2 regions of the Rhodococcus sp. PSi06 genome follow, and region 1 is predicted to be linked to the other one. Evidence: predicted binding sites of a transcription regulator. Region 1 holds the regulator's gene; the other holds the start of a gene.
What was found. The regulator HspR, encoded in region 1, represses chaperone genes until heat shock. The targets are predictions, from matches to a motif close to ANNTGAGTNNNNNNNACTCANNT.
Positions count from the first base shown of each region.

Region 2: clpB (ATP-dependent chaperone ClpB) is a predicted target of HspR. The motif match lies at 4,509-4,531, and genes of this name have one in related genera.

Region 1 is NZ_JBHNYO010000001.1:103,709-113,263, reverse strand. It holds gene ACFI9K_RS00595 (Pro-kumamolisin, activation domain family protein) at 1-474, shown strand, start outside; gene dnaK (molecular chaperone DnaK) at 720-2,564, shown strand; gene grpE (nucleotide exchange factor GrpE) at 2,561-3,208, shown strand; gene dnaJ (molecular chaperone DnaJ) at 3,240-4,415, shown strand; gene ACFI9K_RS00575 (heat shock protein transcriptional repressor HspR) at 4,415-4,831, shown strand; gene ACFI9K_RS00570 (FAD-binding oxidoreductase) at 5,058-5,804, shown strand; gene ACFI9K_RS00565 (MarR family winged helix-turn-helix transcriptional regulator) at 5,822-6,226, opposite strand; gene ACFI9K_RS00560 (MFS transporter) at 6,223-7,638, opposite strand; gene ACFI9K_RS00555 (hypothetical protein) at 7,793-8,023, shown strand; gene rsgA (ribosome small subunit-dependent GTPase A) at 8,025-9,041, opposite strand; gene ACFI9K_RS00545 (alpha,alpha-trehalose-phosphate synthase (UDP-forming)) at 9,184-9,555, opposite strand, start outside.
Region 2 is NZ_JBHNYO010000004.1:256,852-266,406, reverse strand. It holds gene ACFI9K_RS07845 (hypothetical protein) at 1-729, opposite strand, end outside; gene ACFI9K_RS07840 (DUF5666 domain-containing protein) at 814-1,785, opposite strand; gene clpB (ATP-dependent chaperone ClpB) at 1,906-4,452, opposite strand; gene ACFI9K_RS07830 (globin domain-containing protein) at 4,644-5,807, shown strand; gene ACFI9K_RS07825 (hypothetical protein) at 5,825-6,496, opposite strand; gene ACFI9K_RS07820 (DUF2277 domain-containing protein) at 6,612-6,890, opposite strand; gene ACFI9K_RS07815 (TetR/AcrR family transcriptional regulator) at 6,913-7,488, opposite strand; gene ACFI9K_RS07810 (cytochrome P450) at 7,577-8,974, shown strand; gene dinB (DNA polymerase IV) at 8,975-9,555, opposite strand, start outside.

The DNA of each region.
Region 1 (9,555 bases):
ACGGCCGCCCTGGCCGCCGGCATCGGTGCGGTCGTCCTCGTACCCATGGCCTCGGCCGAGGAGCCCGCGACCGAGCCCGCGCCCGCGATGCCTCTGGGCTCCGCAGTCCTCGAAAGCCCCGACCTGGTGGTCTCCATGGCCGCTGTCTGCGACACCAAGGCCGACAAGGCACCCGATGGCGGCTTCGCCGCGCTGGAGGTCAAGGTCACGAACAAGGGCAAGGACGACGCGTCGAACGTCAACGTCAACTACGGCGCACTGCCGGGCGTCCAGGGCCAGAACAACGAGAAGACCATCAAGGCAGGCGATGCGGCGACGTACACCGTGCCGTCCGCCGACCGGGAATGGGTCGCTCGTCCCGCCGGTGCCGCGGCCTTCGCCAGCGCGCTCGACGCCGACTTCATGAACAACATCACCGCCGGACTGCTCAGCGTGAACTGCATCCCCGAGCCTGATGAGGAGCCTGCAAAGTAGTTCCGGGTCTCGACTTCCCTCCCGCTGCGCCGCGACGATCCCCGTGATCGTCGCGGCGTACTGCTGTGAAGGGGGGGCGCAGTCGCTCCCGGGAACAAATCAGCCACACCCTCCGTTGTGCAGGTCAGCAGCCTTGAGTGGATGAGGCTCAAGTTGGAAGTTGACGGAGAAGATCCCGTTGTGCAAACTTGAGCGGAGTTCGCTCACCCAGGGACTGAATCCACGCAATAACAGGAGGAAACATTATGGCTCGTGCGGTCGGTATCGACCTCGGGACCACCAACTCGGTCGTGTCCGTCCTCGAGGGCGGCGAACCGGTTGTCGTCGCCAACTCCGAGGGATCACGCACCACCCCGTCGATCGTCGCTTTCGCCAAGAACGGTGAAGTGCTGGTCGGCCAGCCCGCGAAGAACCAGGCGGTCACCAACGTCGATCGCACGATTCGTTCCGTGAAGCGCCACGTCGGCACGGACTGGACCGTCGAGATCGACGACAAGAAGTACACCCCTCAGGAAATCTCCGCGCGCACGCTGCAGAAGCTCAAGCGCGACGCCGAGGCCTACCTGGGTGAGGAAATCACCGACGCGGTCATCACCGTTCCCGCGTACTTCGAGGACGCACAGCGTCAGGCCACGAAGGAAGCCGGCCAGATCGCCGGCCTCAACGTGCTGCGCATCGTCAACGAGCCCACCGCGGCAGCTCTCGCATACGGCCTGGACAAGGGCGACAGCGAGCAGACCATTCTCGTGTTCGACCTCGGTGGCGGCACGTTCGACGTCTCGCTGCTGGAAATCGGCGACGGCGTCGTCGAGGTTCGTGCGACGTCCGGCGACAACCACCTCGGCGGCGACGACTGGGACGAGCGCATCGTGACCTGGCTCGTCGACAAGTTCAAGGCTCAGAACGGCATCGATCTGACCAAGGACAAGATGGCGCTGCAGCGTCTGCGCGAGGCCGCCGAGAAGGCGAAGATCGAGCTCTCCTCCGGGCAGAGCACCTCGATCAACCTCCCGTACATCACGGTCGACGCGGACAAGAACCCGCTCTTCCTCGACGAGCAGCTCAGCCGCTCGGAGTTCCAGAAGATCACCTCCGACCTGCTCGACCGCACCCGTGCGCCGTTCCAGGCAGTGGTCAAGGACTCCGGCATCGCCGTCAAGGACATCGACCACGTCGTGCTCGTCGGTGGATCGACCCGTATGCCCGCAGTCTCCGAGCTGGTCAAGGAGCTCTCCGGTGGACGCGAGCCCAACAAGGGCGTCAACCCGGACGAGGTCGTGGCCGTCGGTGCTGCACTGCAGGCCGGTGTGCTCAAGGGTGAGGTCAAGGACGTTCTGCTCCTCGACGTCACGCCGCTGTCCCTCGGTATCGAGACCAAGGGTGGCGTCATGACCAAGCTCATCGAGCGCAACACCACCATCCCGACGAAGCGTTCCGAGACCTTCACCACCGCTGACGACAATCAGCCCTCGGTGCAGATCCAGGTCTTCCAGGGTGAGCGCGAGATCGCCTCGCACAACAAGCTCCTCGGTTCGTTCGAGCTGACCGAGCTGCCCCCGGCCCCTCGCGGCGTCCCGCAGATCGAGGTCACCTTCGACATCGACGCCAACGGCATCGTGCACGTCACGGCCAAGGACAAGGGCACCGGCAAGGAAAACACGATCAAGATCCAGGACGGCTCCGGCTTGTCCAAGGAAGAGATCGACCGCATGGTCGCCGACGCGGAAGCTCACGCAGACGAGGACAAGGCTCGTCGCGAAGAGGCCGAGGTCCGCAACCAGGCCGAGTCCCTCGTGCACCAGACGGAGAAGTTCGTCAAGGACAACGAGGACAAGGTCGACGCCGAGCTCAAGGGACGCGTCGAAACCGCCATCGCCGACGCCAAGACGGCTCTCGCGGGCAGCGACATCTCGGCAGTCAAGACCGCCGTGGAGAAGCTCTCGACCGAGTCGCAGGCTCTCGGCACCGCCATCTACGAGGCTCAGGCCAAGGAGCAGGGCGGCGCAGAGGGTGGCGCGCAGGCCGCTGACGACGGTGTTGTCGACGCAGAGGTTGTCGACGAGCCCGCCGACGACACGGACAAGAAGTGACGTCGGAGAACACCGAGCAGGAACCGGTCACTTTCGTGGACAAGCGAAAGATCGATCCCGAGACCGGTGAAGTACGGGAAGGTGACGCAGTTCCGGAGCCCCTCGCGGGCACCGGCACTGCGCCCCAGCCCGGCTCGGTGGACGAAGGGACCGTCGATGCCGAGGTAGTGGAAGATCCGCGCGACACGCAGGTTGCAGAACTCACCGCAGATCTGCAGCGCGTGTCGGCGGAGTACGCCAACTACCGTCGCCGCACGGATCGGGAAAAGCAGACGGGAGCGGAGAATGCGAAGGCGTCCGTCGTCTCCCAGCTGCTCCCCGTCCTGGACGATCTGGAGCGGGCTCGCCAGCACGGCGATCTCGAAACCGGACCGCTCAAGTCCGTGGCCGACAAGCTGGCGGGGGTGTTCTCGAACATCGGTCTGAGCACCTTCGGAGCCGAGGGCGACGCCTTCGACCCGGCCATTCACGAGGCCGTCTCCCATGAGGGCGACGGCAGCAATCCGGTCGTCGGCACGCTGATGCGTCCGGGCTACAAGCTCGGCGAGCGTGTGCTGCGTACCGCGATGGTCGGCGTGGTCGACAGTGCTGGCGAGAACACGGCAACACAGAAATCGGACGCACCTGCGTCCGACGAGCAGTAAACAGAGATAGCGCGAGAGGAGGAAACGCCCGGTGAGCCAGCGGGAGTGGATCGAGAAGGACTTCTACAAGGAGCTGGGCGTTTCTTCCAGCGCATCTGCAGAAGAAATCAAGAAGGCGTATCGAAAGTTGGCGCGGGACAACCATCCCGATGCCAATCCCGGTAACGCCGCGGCCGAGAACCGGTTCAAGGCGGTCAGTGAGGCCCACGCCGTTCTGGCCGACCCAGCCAAGCGCAAGGAGTACGACGAGGCCCGACGGCTGTTCGCCTCGGGTGGGTTCGGAAGCCGCGGCGGCGGTGGATTCTCGCCCGGCGCAGGCGGATTCGGCGGCGGCGGTCAGACCTTCGATGTGGGCGACATCTTCGGCCAAGGCGGCGGCGACGGCGGAATCGGCGACCTGTTCGGTGGCTTGTTCAACCGCGGTGGCGCGCAGCAGCGCACGCAGAGCAATCGTCCCCGACGCGGCAGAGATGTCGAGACCGAAACCTCGCTGCAGTTCCGTGAGGCGGCGCAGGGTGTCACGATTCCTCTGCCTTTGACCAGCCCGTCGTCGTGCACCACGTGTCACGGCAGCGGTGCCAAGCCCGGAACCAGTCCTCGCGTGTGCCCCAAGTGCAACGGGCAGGGTGTGGTGAACCGGAACCAGGGTGCGTTCGGCTTCAGTGAGCCGTGCGACGACTGCCGCGGCACCGGATCCATCATCGACGACCCGTGCGTCGACTGCCGTGGTACCGGAGTACAGAACCGCACCCGCACCATCACCGTGCGAGTGCCGGCCGGCATCAGCGACGGTCAGAAAGTACGGCTCGCAGGTCAAGGCGAGGCCGGGCTACGCGGAGCACCGTCCGGAGATCTGTTCGTCACCGTGCGGGTCAAGCCCGACAAGGTGTTCGGTCGCAACAACGACGATCTGACCGTGACCGTTCCGGTGAGCTACGGCGAGCTGGTGCTCGGCACCACACTGTCGGTGCCCACTCTCGACGGTCGCGTCGGCGTCAAGGTGCCACCGGGAACCGTCGACGGCCGGGTGCTGCGGGTACGCGGACGCGGCATTCCGAAGAAGTCCGGACCCGGCGACCTGATGGTGACCGTCAAGGTTGCCGTCCCTCAGAAACTCGACGATGCTGCTACCGACGCTCTGAAAACCTATTTGGAAGTCGAGAAGGCCAGCGGATTCGACCCGCGGGCCGGGTGGGCTGGTGTGTGATGTCGGTGCCTCCCGAGGGCGGCTCTGCGAAAGCGGCAGGCGGACAAGCTGATCCCGACGCCCAGATCTTCGTGATCTCGGTGGCGGCTCAGCTCGCCGGTATGCACGCGCAGACGCTGCGCACATACGACCGACTGGGCCTGGTCATTCCGCACCGCACCACCGGCGGTGGGCGACGCTACTCTCCGCGGGACGTCGCTCTGCTTCGTGAAGTGCAGCGACTCTCGCAGGACGAGGGCGTCAACCTCGCCGGAATCAAGCGCATCATCGAGCTCACGAATCAGGTCGAGGCCCTGCAGTCTCGCATCAGCGAAATGGCTCAGGAGTTGGCTACCGTGCACGCGAGCTACCGACGCGACCTGGTGCCGATTCAGCGCAATGCCCTCGTCGTCTGGAAGCCGAAGCACCAGCGCTAGGTTCGTTCTCCGCGTCATCCGCTCACTTTCTCGCAAACGCGCGCGCATTTGTCAGGTGCGCGCGGATTCGTTCACTATTTCGCGAGCGTTCAGCAAAGGCGCGCGCGGATTCGTTCACTATTTCGCGAGCGTTCAGCAAAGGCGCGCGCGTTTGCGCACCGGTACCGGCATCGGCGAACCGCGCGCGTTTGCGAGACACCCCGTACCGACGCCTATCCTGGTCGCCATGCAGGGGTGGAAATCGACAGTCGTTCAGTACCATCGCCTTCGGAACGACCTCGCGGTGGTTCGGCTCGAGGGCGCCGCGATTCCGTTCCGGGCCGGGCAGTCGGTGTCGGTCACGGTTCCCCAGAACGCTGCACTGACGCGGCGCTACTCGCCCGCACTGCCACCCTCGCTCGATGGCAAGCTCGAATTCCATGTTCGCGCGGTGCCGGCGGGCTGGGTCAGCGGGGGGATAGTCAACGAAACTCGGCCAGGGGATGTCTGGCAGATCAGCGATCCGCAGGGCGGTCTGCATGTCGACGATTCCGGTCGCGATGTCGTGATGATCGCGGGCGGCACCGGTTTGGCACCGCTACGGGCGATTCTGTTGGATCTCACGCGCTGGGAGCAGCCGCCGAACGTGACGCTGTTCTACGGCGGTAAGTCGCCTCGTGATCTGTATGCCGGGGACATGCTGTGGTTGATGGCCTCGGAACTGCCGTGGTTGACCGTTGTTCCCGTCGTCGATCAATTGCACGAGCCGTGGGCGTCGGATCGATGGAACGATCGCATACACGCCGAAATCGGTTCGACCACAGCCTTCTTCGAGCCCGAGCACTGCTGGGAAGGCAGTGTGGCCGACGTCGTCGCCACCCAGGGGCCCTTCCCGGATCGCCAGATCCTGGTGTGCGGATCCCCGGGTATGGAAGCGGCGACCGTGCGCGCACTCGTCGAGACCGGTACCCCACCCGAGGACATCCGCCGCTGAGGCGCGTTGTCGAACGATCAGGGAAGCTGCAGAATCCGTCGCAGATGCGCGAGATCCTCCGCAGGGATCGCCGTGAATTCCGGCGGCGGGGCGTCGGCGATGGTCCTGGCTTTCTCGGCGAGCGTGCGACCGGCGTCGGTGAGTCCGATGATGCGGCGTCGGCGATCGTCGGGGTCTTCGGTGCGGATCACCAATTCGCGTTTCTCGAGCTCGCGCACGTTGAGCGACACGTACGGCGCATCGGACGCGAGGATGTCGGCCAGTTCGGTCACTGTTCGGTCACCCGCGAGGAGCTTGGTGAGCAGCTTCGCCCGCAGGAAGCTCATGCCGGTGGCATCGGCGACGGCCCGTCGGGTGTCGTGCTTCTCGAGCATCAGCGTGCGCATCTCGCGCCAGACGAGCGCCGCCTCCGAGGCGGTCATACGAGCACCGGCTGGTCGATTCGATCGGCGGTCGCCCGAGCCCACCGGCCGGTGGTGACCACAGCAAGAACGGTGACCACCACGCCTGCGCCCGCGATGACGAACCACGCGGGCACTGCGGCAGCGGTGAAGCCGTCGGAGATCTCACCGACGATGCTCGCGGTGACGATCGACCCGACGACGGCCACACCGAGCGATTGACCCACCTGCCTGCTGGTCGACGCGATGGCGGACGCTACTCCGGCTTGGCTGCGCGGCATTCCGGATACTGCAGTATTGGTGATCGGGGCGTTCACCATGCCGAAGGAGATTCCGAAGATCACGTACGCGGCTGCCAGCCACGCGAACGACGTCGTCGGAGTCAGGCGGGTGAGCATCAGCGCCGAGGTCACGAACCCGATTCCCGCGACGAGCAGCGGAATGCGCGCACCCAGGGTGCCGACGAGCCGCCCGGAGACCGGCGCGAAGATCAGCGTCATCAGGGCCATCGGCAGAGTGTAGAGACCGGCATGTAGCGGTGAGTAGCCCCGCACATCCTGCAGGTAGAGGGTGTTGAGGAACAGGAAGCCGCCGAGGGAAGCGAAGGCGCACACGGCGATCACCGTGGCTCCGCTGAACGGTGCGCTGCGGAAGAACTTCAGCTGGATCAACGGTTCCTCGATGCGCGATTCGACCACCAGCAGGCCGACGAGGGAACCGAATGCCACGGCACCGGTGAGGACGATCAGCGGCGATCCCCATCCCTTCGCGGGACCTTCGATGATGGTGAACACCAGCGACGCGAGGAACGCGAAGATGAGGAATTGACCGGCCGGATCGAACTTTCTCGCATGTTCGGCTTTGGATTCGGGAACGAACTTCAGCGTCATCGCCAAGGCGAAGACCCCTACCGGGACGTTGATCCAGAAGATGGATTGCCACCCGGCACCGGTGACGAGAACGCCGCCGAGGGCAGGGCCTGCCGACATCGAAATTCCGACGACGGCACCCCACATGCCGATGGCTCCGGCACGTTCTTTCGGGTCGGTGAAGGTGTTGGTGATGATCGACATGGCGACGGGGTTCATCATCGAGCCGCCGACGGCCTGCAGCATGCGGAACGCGACGAGCCAGCCCAGCGACGGTGCGAGGCTGCACAACAGGGACCCGAGCACAAAGGTTCCGGTGCCGATGAGGAAGAACCGTTTGCGGCCGTACTTGTCGGCCATCGAGCCGCCGAGCATCAGCAGAGATGCCACGACCAGCGTGTATGCGTCGATGATCCACTGCAGACCTGATACCGACGCGTTCAGGTCGGTGCGCATCGACGGCAGCGCCACGTTGACGATCGTGTTGTCGGTACTGACCAGAAACAGACTCAGACAGCAGATGCCGAGAACGAGATACCGGTGTCGCCGAGTCAGCTCGGTCATGGACCCCTCCGCACTATTGCTTGTATATCTACAACTGTTACATGACTACTCCTAACTTGTTCGACGAGCAAGTGACAGCACGTCGGGCCGTGCCCGATAGGGTGTGTGTCACAGACTTGCTCGAACCCGCTCGCTCGCTGAATGGAGAACAACAGTGGCTTCCGAGATCGCACCAGGCGACCTGGTTCAGGCGTCCGGGCATGCCGGCCCGTGGAAGGTGCTCGAGATTCGTCAGGGCTTGGCGTTGCTCGAGCACCACGACGGGCATCGGCTGTCGGTCCGCACCACCACGGTCGAGGTGGTGCGCAAGGCGTCGAACAGCGGGGGTTCGAGCCCTCAGGCCGAGGCAGAGGGCGAGAGCCCCTCACTGTTCGACGAGAGCTGACCTACCTCGCGGTGCGTTCGGCTGCGTACTTCTGGCGCAGCGACTTCGAGATCTGCTTGTACTCTCGTAGCTTCTCGCTGCGAGCTCGGGCGTCGTGTCTCGAACTCGCCCAGGCGTTCTCGCGCAGTAGCTTTCGGTAGTTGCCGAGTCTGCGTTCGGTGAGGTCTCCCGCATCGACGGCGGCAAGCACCGCGCATCCAGGCTCGTGTTCGTGCGCGCAGTCCCCGAACCGGCACAGTGCGGCCAGTTCATCGATGTCGGAAAAGGTGCTCGCCACAGCGTCTTCCGATCCCTGGACGCCCACCGACCGCAGGCCCGGTGTATCCAGCAGAACGAGGCCTGCGGAAGGAATCGGCACCAATTCTCGATGGACCGTCGTGTGCCTGCCTTTGCTGTCGGCCACTCGGGTGGCACCCGTGGCAAATGTCGGGCCGCCGAGCAGAGCATTACCGAGAGTCGATTTCCCGGAACCCGACGGCCCGATCAGTGCAACTGTTCCGCGCAGAACTGCTGTCAGCGAGTCCATTCCGGCACCCGACTCCGCGCTGGTGCTGCAGACGGTGACACCCGGCGCTGCAGAATGCACGGACTCTTCGTCGACGCGTCCACTGTCCGTCTTGGTGATCGCGATGACGGGGACGCCGCCGCTGCCCCAGGCGAGGGTGATGTAGCGCTCGACGCGACCGAGGTCGAGGGCAGTGTCCGACGCGACGGTGACCACGACGGTATCGACGTTGGCCCCGAGAACCTGTGTGTCGGAGGTGGATCCGGCCGAGGCGCGTTCGATGGCCGTCCGGCGGGGAAGGATGTCGATCAGCCGGAACGATGTCGCATCCAGGGTGACCCAGTCGCCGGTGCACAGATCACTGCCGGTGCAGCGGACGATGCCGTCGTCGGTGACGGCGTCGAATTCACCGCGGTCGACGCGTACTACGCGGGCGAGAACCGAAGTGTAGGAGAGCTGTTGGAATCGGTCACGCCAATGTTGGTCGAGTCCGTAATCGAGTAGTGAAGACATGCGAGAAGTCCTTCGATGAGGAGGTGTGAGGGCGCGGGGGCGTTCTCGTCCAGGTGGCCACGATGCCCACCTCCTCACTTCTCGAATGCAAAAGAACCGTCGACGGCAAATTAACAGCCGTCGACGGTCCGAGTAAAGCGATTTATCTGCTGAGGTCGGTGCCCTCGGCCGGTTGTGCCAGCGCGGACAGGAAGGATCGTGCCCAGCGGTCGACGTCGTGCGCCAGCACCTGCCGACGCATGGCGCGCATGTGGCGCTTGCCCGCCTCCGAATCCTGCTCGAGTGCGCCGATGATCGCGTCCTTCACGCTGTCCAGGTCGTGGGGATTGCACAGGTACGCCTGACGCAGTTCTGCGGCAGCGCCGGTGAATTCGCTGAGAACCAGAGCGCCGCCGAGATCGCTGCGGCACGCGACGTACTCCTTGGCGACCAGATTCATGCCGTCGCGCAGGGGAGTGACGAGCATGACGTCGGCGGCGACGAAGTAGGCGAGCAGGTCCTCGCGAGGGATCGG
Region 2 (9,555 bases), on a different contig from region 1:
TGCCTGCGGCGGTTGCGCGCCGCGGACGGGCTGGGGACGCACCTCCTGCACCAGCGGCCTGCCCGGATCGCCTCGATCGCGGCCCGGCTCGCCTGCGCGGGCACCGTAGACCGCGCTACCGCGTACGGGTGGCAGTACGTGCAACATGCCGGACAGTCGCGCCACTGCGTCGATCGCGGCGTCCCAATCGCGTCCCGAGCTGGTCAGGGGCAACGATCCGAGCGTCCAGTCCTTCTCGCTCCACAACAGCTGCAGGTTTTCGGGTATCGATTCCGTGAAGGCAGCCATTCGCTGGTCGCAGACTCGACGAGCGATGTCGACGTCGGTCGCGAACACCACCCGCGGGCCGATGGACCCGAGCAGTTCCATGTCCTCGTCGCGGGGCGGTGGCGTCGAGCGGGGCCGCAGATCTATGTCGACATCGGAACCGACGGAGCGCTGCACGGCGACGATGGTGGCCGTCTCCTCGACGTCGAAGAGCACGAACTCTTCACCCCGTCGAATACCGGTCACCACGCCGAGAGCAACGTCGAATTCCGGCTTGGACAACGCCGCACGAGTGAACCGGGTGACCAATTCTCGATCGTGCGGTCGATAGTCGTATCCCTGCGCCTTGGCCCACATCTGCCGCAGCCGCCCGGACCGATCTCGCTTGGACCTGTCGATGTAGAGCAGGGCCACTGCACCTATCAGTGCAATCGCCGCCAGGCCGAACCACATTGCCGTCATCGCGAACCACCTTAATCGACATCCACGCCGTCACTGCCCAACACCACCGGGCACTGTGAACGATCCCTACGACAACGCGCCTTGTTATCCGCCGAGATTCGGAGTCTCGATGATGACGTTCGCGCGAATCGTTCCGTCCTCGACGGCCTCTCCCTGCACCACGACGAACGCACCGACCGGCAACGACGCCAGGTCTGCACCGGACAGTGAAATTATCTGGGTCTGCGGCGTCGTCTGCACCGTGATCGGAGCACCGTCGATGCCGTCGAGCGTCAGACTCGAACCGTCGTTGGCCTTGATCGTTCCCACGGAGGAACCGAGCTGACCGAGGATCTCGGGAATGCCACCCGGGACGAGTCCCGGCGTGGTCGTCGCACCCGATTCGGTGGGGCGCGGAGTGGTCGTCGGCGCACTCGACGGCGAGGGCCGCACGGACGTCGACGGAGCAGTTGCGGTAGCGGGTTCATCGGACCGTCCGCCCAGAAAAGCGATTCCCGCGGCGACGACCACGGCCAACACCACGAACCAGAGCAACACCAGAAACCAGGGACGCGGACTCTTACTGCCCGAGTCGGTGGCGAACGGCTCCTCCGGCGGCGGCGTACCCCCGAACTGTTGCGGTTGATCGAACTGCTGGGTGTGTCCGAACTGCTGGGTGTGTCCGAACTGCTGCGTCTGCCCGTATTGCTGCGTGTGCCCGTACTGCTGCGTCTGCCCGTAGGCCTGGTTGGCAGCCGCCTGGTCCTGCGGGTCGAACGGTGGAAATGCCTGCGTCGGCTGGTAGCCCGGCGGATAGGCCTGTGGATCCGGATTCGGATACGCCCGATTCGGCTGTTCACCCGGCGGATAGGCCTGCGGATTCGGGTATGCGTGCGTCGGATAAGCCTCCGTCGGCTGGGCATCCGGGTACTGCTGGGCATCCGGATATTGCTGGGTATCCGGGTAGTGCTGGGCACCTGGGTGTCCGTAGTCCTGAGTCGGCTGGGTCGAGTCCGGCTGCTGCGCCGCGTCCTGCCCGCGATCTCGGGGTGCTCGCGGGTCGTCCGGATTCGTCATGCCACGAGGGTACCTACCCGAAGAATCCCCAGGTGGCGCGAGTGGAGCCCGCGGAACGATCCAATTGCGAGAGTGCAGCGCACAACGGGCCCGCTCGCGCGGGCCCGTTGTGACTTGTTGCTAACCCAGGATCAGGCGTTCACCATCGGGGCTTGCGTTGACCGACACCACGTCGCCGTCCTGTACGTCTCCGGCGAGCAGCAGTTTCGCCAGTTGATCGCCGATGGCTTGCTGAATCAGTCGACGCAGTGGCCGGGCACCGTAGAGCGGGTCGTAGCCGCGTGCGGCGAGCCACATCTTCGCCGGCGACGACACCTCCAGCGTCAACCGTCGCGCGGCGAGACGCTTGGTGAGGAAGCCCAGCTGGATGTCGACGATCGATTCGAGCTGGTCCTCGGACAAGGCGTCGAACACCACGACGTCGTCGAGGCGGTTGACGAACTCCGGCTTGAACGAGCGTCGCACCGCGTCCATGACCTGATCCTTGTTACCGCCGGCCCCCAGATTCGAGGTGAGGATCAGGATCGTGTTGCGGAAGTCGACGGTCCGGCCCTGGCCGTCGGTGAGGCGGCCTTCGTCCAGCACGGCGAGCAGGATGTCGAACACGTCGGGGTGCGCCTTCTCCACCTCGTCGAACAGCACCACGGTGTACGGGCGCCTGCGCACCGCCTCGGTCAGCTGCCCACCGGCCTCGTAGCCCACGTAGCCGGGAGGTGCGCCGACGAGCCGAGCAACGGCGTGCTTTTCGCTGTACTCGCTCATGTCGATCCGGACCATCGCGCGTTCGTCGTCGAAGAGGAACTCCGCCAACGCTTTCGCGAGCTCGGTCTTACCGACACCGGTAGGGCCCAGGAACAGGAACGATCCCGTCGGACGGTTGGGGTCGGCCACACCGGCGCGGGAGCGTCGGACGGCGTCGGACACCGCTTGCACCGCGTCCTTCTGCCCGACGACTCTCTTGCCGAGCTCGTCCTCCATGCGGAGCAGCTTGGCGGTTTCACCTTCGAGCATCCGGCCGGCAGGGATTCCGGTCCAGGCCGCCACGACATCGGCGACGTCGTCCGGGCCCACCTCCTCCTTGAGCATCACGTCGCCCTGAGCAGGCGAGTCCTCGGTCTTGGCCGCGAGCTCCTTCTCGAGCGTCGGGATGCGTCCGTACCGAAGCTCGGCGGCTTTGCCGAGATCGCCGTCGCGTTCGGCGCGATCGGATTCTCCTCGCAGGTTCTCGAGCTCCTCCTTCAGCGACCGCACCGAGTCGATTGCGTTCTTCTCGTTCTGCCACCGCGTGCTGAGCTCGGCCAACTTCTCCTGCAGGTCGGCGAGTTCCTGGCGCAGCTTGTCCAGGCGAGACTTCGACGCGTCGTCGGTCTCCTTGGCCAGTGCCATCTCCTCGATCTCGAGGCGACGCACTGCGCGTTCCACCTCGTCGATTTCGACGGGCCGCGAGTCGATTTCCATGCGCAGACGCGACGCGGCTTCGTCGACGAGGTCGATGGCCTTGTCGGGTAGGAACCGAGCGGTGATGTATCGGTCGCTCAGGGTGGCCGCGGCGACCAGCGCGGAGTCCGTGATCCGGACGCCGTGGTGCACCTCGTAGCGTTCCTTGAGTCCGCGCAGGATGCCGACGGTGTCTTCTACCGAGGGTTCACCGACGTAGACCTGTTGGAAGCGGCGTTCGAGGGCGGCATCCTTCTCGATGTACTTGCGGTACTCCTCGAGGGTCGTTGCACCGACGAGCCGCAGTTCACCGCGGGCGAGCATCGGCTTGATCATGTTGCCCGCGTCCATCGCGGATTCCCCGGTCGCGCCGGCTCCGACGATGGTGTGCAGTTCGTCGATGAAGGTGATGACCTGGCCTGCGGAATTCTTGATGTCGTCGAGCACGGCCTTGAGCCGCTCCTCGAACTCACCGCGGAACTTCGCGCCGGCGACCATCGAACCGAGGTCGAGCGAAACGACGGTCTTGCCGCGCAAGCTTTCGGGAACGTCCCCGGCGACGACCCGCTGGGCAAGCCCTTCGACGATGGCTGTCTTGCCGACGCCGGGTTCGCCGATGAGCACCGGGTTGTTCTTGGTACGCCGAGACAGGACCTGCACGACACGCCTGATTTCGGTGTCGCGACCGATCACGGGGTCGAGCTTGCCTTCTCGGGCCAGTGCGGTCAGGTCGGTGCTGTACTTCTCGAGCGCCTGGTAGGTGTTCTCCGGATCGGCACTGGTTACACGGGCGCTGCCGCGGACGGCTTGGAAGGCGTCGCGCAACTCGTTCGCTCCGGCACCATGGCCGGAGAGGAGCTTGGCGACGTCGTCGTTGCCTGTCGCAAGGCCCACCATGAGGTGCTCGGTGGAGACGAACTCGTCGTCGAGTTCGGTGGCCAGGTGTTGCGCTGCGGTGATCGCGGCGAGGGTTTCACGGCCGAGTTGCGGAGTGGTGGTCGAACCGGATGCCGAGGGCAGCCGATCGACGAGGTTCTGCGCTTCTCGACGCACCGTTGCGGGATCGACGCCGACGGCCTTCAGCAATGGTGTGGCGATGCCGTCGGTCTGATCGAGCAACGCCACCAACAAATGTGCCGGACGAATGTCCGGGTTGCCGGCCGCGGATGCGGCCTGCAGGGCAGCGGACAGCGCTGCCTGCGACTTCGTGGTGGGAGTGAAACTGTCCACCGGTCACCTTCTTTCTCGGATCGGTTCTTGCGTGTCGATGGGTACAACCATAGACAAGTTGAGTCTGTTCCGCTCAACCTTGGTTTTCTTGTGCGCGTTCGACTCGATCGGTCTACCTTGGTGTCCGTCGACAGTGGGCTGTGTCATCGGTGGCGAATCCGATGGCGAATCGGTGGGGTGGAGGTTTTTCGATGCTCGATGCTCGGACGATCTCCGTGGTTCGTACCGGCTTCAAGTCGGTTGTCGCATCTCCGGACGGCCCAGCGCGCCTCTCGAGGTCCTTCTACGCCCACCTCTTCGCCGAGTATCCCGACTTTCGATCTCTGTTTCCCGCTTCGATGGACGCGCTCCGCGAACACTTCGTCCTGGCCCTCGGCTACATCTTCGAGCACCTCGACGACGACAGCCGCGTCGAACCGTTTCTCCAGCAACTGGGCCGAGACCATCGCAAGCACGGCATCTCCGGCGCGCACTTCCGCGCGGGCAGCTCGGCGTTGATCAGCGCGTTCCGTACGTTCGCGAGCACCGAGATGTGGACCGACGAGGTCGAGACGGCCTGGCACGACGCTCTGACCGTGGTGAGCAACGCGATGGCCGCCGCCGCGGACGACGACGAACTACCGCCCTACTGGAGTGCCACCGTCGTCGAACACCAACGGCTCCTCGACGACCTCGCGGTGGTGCGATTGAAGACCGACGGCGAGATCCCGTACTTCCCCGGGCAGTACGTCAGCGTGCAGATCCCGCAGCGACCCAAGCTGTGGCGCTATCTGTCGCCGGCCATTCCGAGCAACCCGTACGGCGAGATCGAGTTCCATGTTCGACGCGTGTCCGGTGGCTGGGTATCGCCGGCAATGGTCACCGAAACGGCCGTGGGCGATCGTTGGCTGATCAGTCCGCCGCTGGGCGGCATGCACGTCGATCGGGCCGTTCGCGAGGACGTGTTGATGATCGCCGGGGGCACCGGGCTGGCACCGTTGCGCGCGCAGGTGATGGAAATGGCTCAGCGAAGCAACAATCCGCGAGTGCACCTGTTCGTCAGCGGTACGTACCCGTGCGATCTGTACGACCTGGATACTCTGTGGCAGTTGTCGCTGTCCAACCCGTGGCTGACGGTGGTGCCGGTGACCGAGGAGCTCGAGGATCCGTGGTGGTACTCGGGCCGGCCTCGCGAACTACCGTGGGGAATGCATCACCGCCTGCACGGTGCGGTGGGCAAGGTGGTCACCCAGTTCGGCTCGTGGGCCGATCGACAGATTCAGATCTGCGGGTCGCCGTCGATGGTCCGCACCACCCTGTACGCATTGCGCAGGGTCGGCACTCCGATGGAGCACATTCAGCACGATCCGTTCTGACTGCGCTGCACCACCTTTCAGCTGGACAGCGATTTCGGCGGCGCGTCCTCGACGATCCCGCCTGCCACCAGCCGCGGAGTCCAGGCCTCGGTGACGAGCCGGCCGTCGCCGGTGATGATGGCATCGGGATCGGGGTCGATCAGGATGGGATACCCGGTATCGGCGGTCGCCGCGACGTTCTGAACCAGCAGACCGTTCTCGATGGTGTAATACACGTGCACCGGCTGCAGATCGCCGTCGAAAGCCCATGGGCGACCGATGAAGATCACGGCATCGCCGGATTCGTCCAGTACCGACACCGAGCCGTCGTGTTCGAGTTGCAAGCTCCACTGGGGCGGCATCGTCGTCGCGAACGCGAATCTGTGCGGTGCCTGCGGAGCGAGAAGGTGGATCATCAAGAGCGCGCCGTCGTGCGGATCTCGCTGCGGCACAATCACTTCGTAGGATCCACACTCGTAGAACCTGGATCCGAAGGGCCCGGGGATTCCCGTACCGAGATCGCCGGCAATGGCCAGTTCGAGCCGGATACAGCCGGAGCCGTTCTCGGCTCGAAGGGTGATCCCCTCCGAAGGGTGCGGTGTGGGCGACTCGTCTCGCGGGGCGTAGGACAGCACCGCACGCAGCAGTGGCTCGACCACCTCCGCGTCACCGTCTCGTGAATCGAACGTTCGTCGTCGACGATCCGCCATCTCCACCCCCTCCGCCAGGCAAACCAGTGTGCCACCGAGGTGCCGATCTCGCGACGAATCTGCTCGAAACCATCCGTTCGATCGGCATCGGCCCTGGAGAAACCTGCCGACCGCGCTAGGACCCGCCGGCCTTGGCGGCAATTCGGGCCTGCACCTCCGGACGCCGCAGCGGCGGCACCGTGGGAGGGGGCTGACGCCGCTCCGGGAGTGCATCCAGGAGCCGATGCGTCGTCGCGGTCACCTCGGCAACGGCCAGCTCGAAGGCGTCGCGGGTGGCGTCGGACGTTTTCTGAACTCCACTAATCTTGCGGACGTACTGCCGCGCGGCTGCTTCGATCTCGTCGTCGGTCGCGTGCGGTTCCAACCCGCGCAAGGTGGTGATGTTTCGGCACATACCTCGACGATAGACCCGCAGCTCACACCTCGAGAAGCCCCGAGAGCGCGCGTAGACACACGTCGCGAACCTGCTCGCGGTCCAGCGTTCTCCGCTCCACCCAGTCCAGACATACCGCTCGCACGAATGCGATCCAGCCGTGCAACGCGGTTCGAGTCAACTCGTCTTCCGCGTACGCCGCAGGTAGCGCGGCGAGGATCCGCTCCTGCTGAACGGCGAACTCTCGCGTCAGGATGTCGTTGATGCGAGGGTCGCCGAGCAACGCTCCCCGGTTGACGGCCCGCAGGCCGTGCGCATGCTCGTCGGAGTAGGCGATGTACGCGTCGAGACCCGCTGCGACCTGCTCGAGAACCGGCAGCGAGGTGTCCGGCGCGGTGACGTCGAGGTTGCGCTCGGATTCCGTGCGCACTATCTCGACGAAGAACTCTCGCTTGGACGGGAAGTAGTGGTACATCAGCCCGCGCGAGACTCCCGCCCGATCGGCGACCTCCTCGATCCACACATCCTCGTACGGCCGCTCGGCGAACAACGACGAGCCGATCTCGAGCAATTGCGCACGACGTTGCGCCGGCGTCATGCGCTTACGGGGTGTGGTCATGGGCTTCGAAGCTTACTTGACACCAGTTCAACAGTGAGTACGGTCACTATTGCACACCGATTCAACAAACTCGGACCATGGAGCGGCGATGTCGACACAGTTCGCGGTGCGGAACGGCTCGTTACCGCATCCTCCCTACCGGCTGCCGGTTCTCGGCGACGTCGTCGGCGTCGATCCCCGCACCCCGATTCAGGACTCGACCGTCCTGGCCGCCCGACTCGGCCCGATGTTCGAGCGCGAAATTCTGGGGCGACGCTTCGTCTTCGCTTCCGGTGCCGACGTGGTGGGCGAGCTGTGCGACGAGAAGCGCTTCGAGAAGTTCCTGCCTCCGGGAGTGGAGAATCTGCGAGACATCGGGGTGGACGGGCTCTTCACCGCCTACAACCACGAGCCGAATTGGCAACGCGCCCATGATCTCCTGCGTCCGGCATTCACCGCAGGTGCCATGCGCGGATACCACGAGATCATGGTCGACGTGGCCGACGATCTGATCGAGCATTGGGAAAGCCGTTCTCGCAGTGGTGCGTCCACCGACGTCTCCGCGGACATGACCAAACTGACGCTCGAGACCATCGGACGCACCGGTTTCAGTTACAGCTTCGGCTCGTTCGCGCGCGCCGAGCCGCACCCCTTCGTGGCCGCCATGGTCGGCGCACTGACCTACAACCAGCGGCGGTCACTGCTGTCCATCCCCGCGTTCGCAAAGCCCTTGTTCGTACGGTCCGACCGCAGATACGCACAGAACAAGCAGTACTTGGCCGATGTTCTCACCGATGTCGTGAGTACCCGACGCCGATCGGCGGAGGACTTCAGCGACCTACTGCAGATCATGATGGATGCTGCGAAAGATGCCGACAATCCGAATGCATTGAGCGAAGCCAACATCGGATACCAGATCCTGACGTTTCTGATCGCCGGCCACGAGACCACCTCCGGCGCGTTGTCTTTCGCGTTGTACTACTTGGCGAACCACCCGGAGGTCTTCGAACGCGCCCGCGCCGAGGTGGACGAGGTCTGGGGCACCGGCAAGCCCGAGTTCGGCCAGGTTCCCAAACTGCGGTACGTCCGCCGAGTCCTCGACGAATCGCTGCGTCTGTGGCCGACGGTTCCCGCGTTCGGACGCGGTGCGCGGGCCGAGACCGTCATCGGCGACGATTACCGCATGGCGGCCGGCGACTGGGCCGTCGTCCTGGTGACGGCGCTGCACCGAGATCCGGTGTGGGGTGACCGTCCGAACGACTTCGACCCCGACAATTTCCTACCCGATCGCATCAAGGCACGCCCGGCACACGTGTACAAGCCGTTCGGCACCGGCGAACGTGCATGCATCGGAAGGCAATTCGCGATCCACGAGGCCGTCCTGGTACTGGGTACCATTCTGCAGCGCTTCGACCTGCAGGCCGATCCGTCGTATCGTCTGAAAGTCCAGGAGCGCCTGACCATGATGCCCGAGGGCTTCATGGTGCAGCCCACCGTTCGACGGTAATCAGTCCGGCAGAAGGGGCACCGAGATTCCCGGGTCTCGGCCGAGCAACACCCCGCGAGTCAACGACGTGGAACCGAACTTCTTGTGCACCCCGTCGAGGGCTCGATCGAGAGCAGATGCCTCCGGCGGCGTGCGCACCGACGGCGCGTCGAACTGCAGTTCCAATTGCTCTGCGCCGCCCTTGTCGATACTGGACACGGTGACACCGACCAGGGTGATGCCCTTCTCCGCGATCAGCGGAGCAGCATCGCGAAGAAGTTCGAGAGCGGCATCGAGGATATCCCGGGTATCGGCAGTGGCACGGTCGAGAGTGTGCGACCGGGTAGCGCGAGTGAAATCGGCGAAACGCAAGCGCAACATGACCGTTCGGCCAGTCCTTCCCGCGCCGCGCATGCGGTGCGTAACGCGATCCACGAGCCCGATCAACGATGCCTCCACCTCGGCCGCATCGTGCCGACCGCGGCCGAGTGCGCGCTGGGCACCGATGGAACTACGCGATTTTCCGGGCTGGACGCGTCGGGGATCGCGGCCCATGGCCAGCGCATAGAGATGCGCTCCCGCGCCTTTACCCAACACCGACG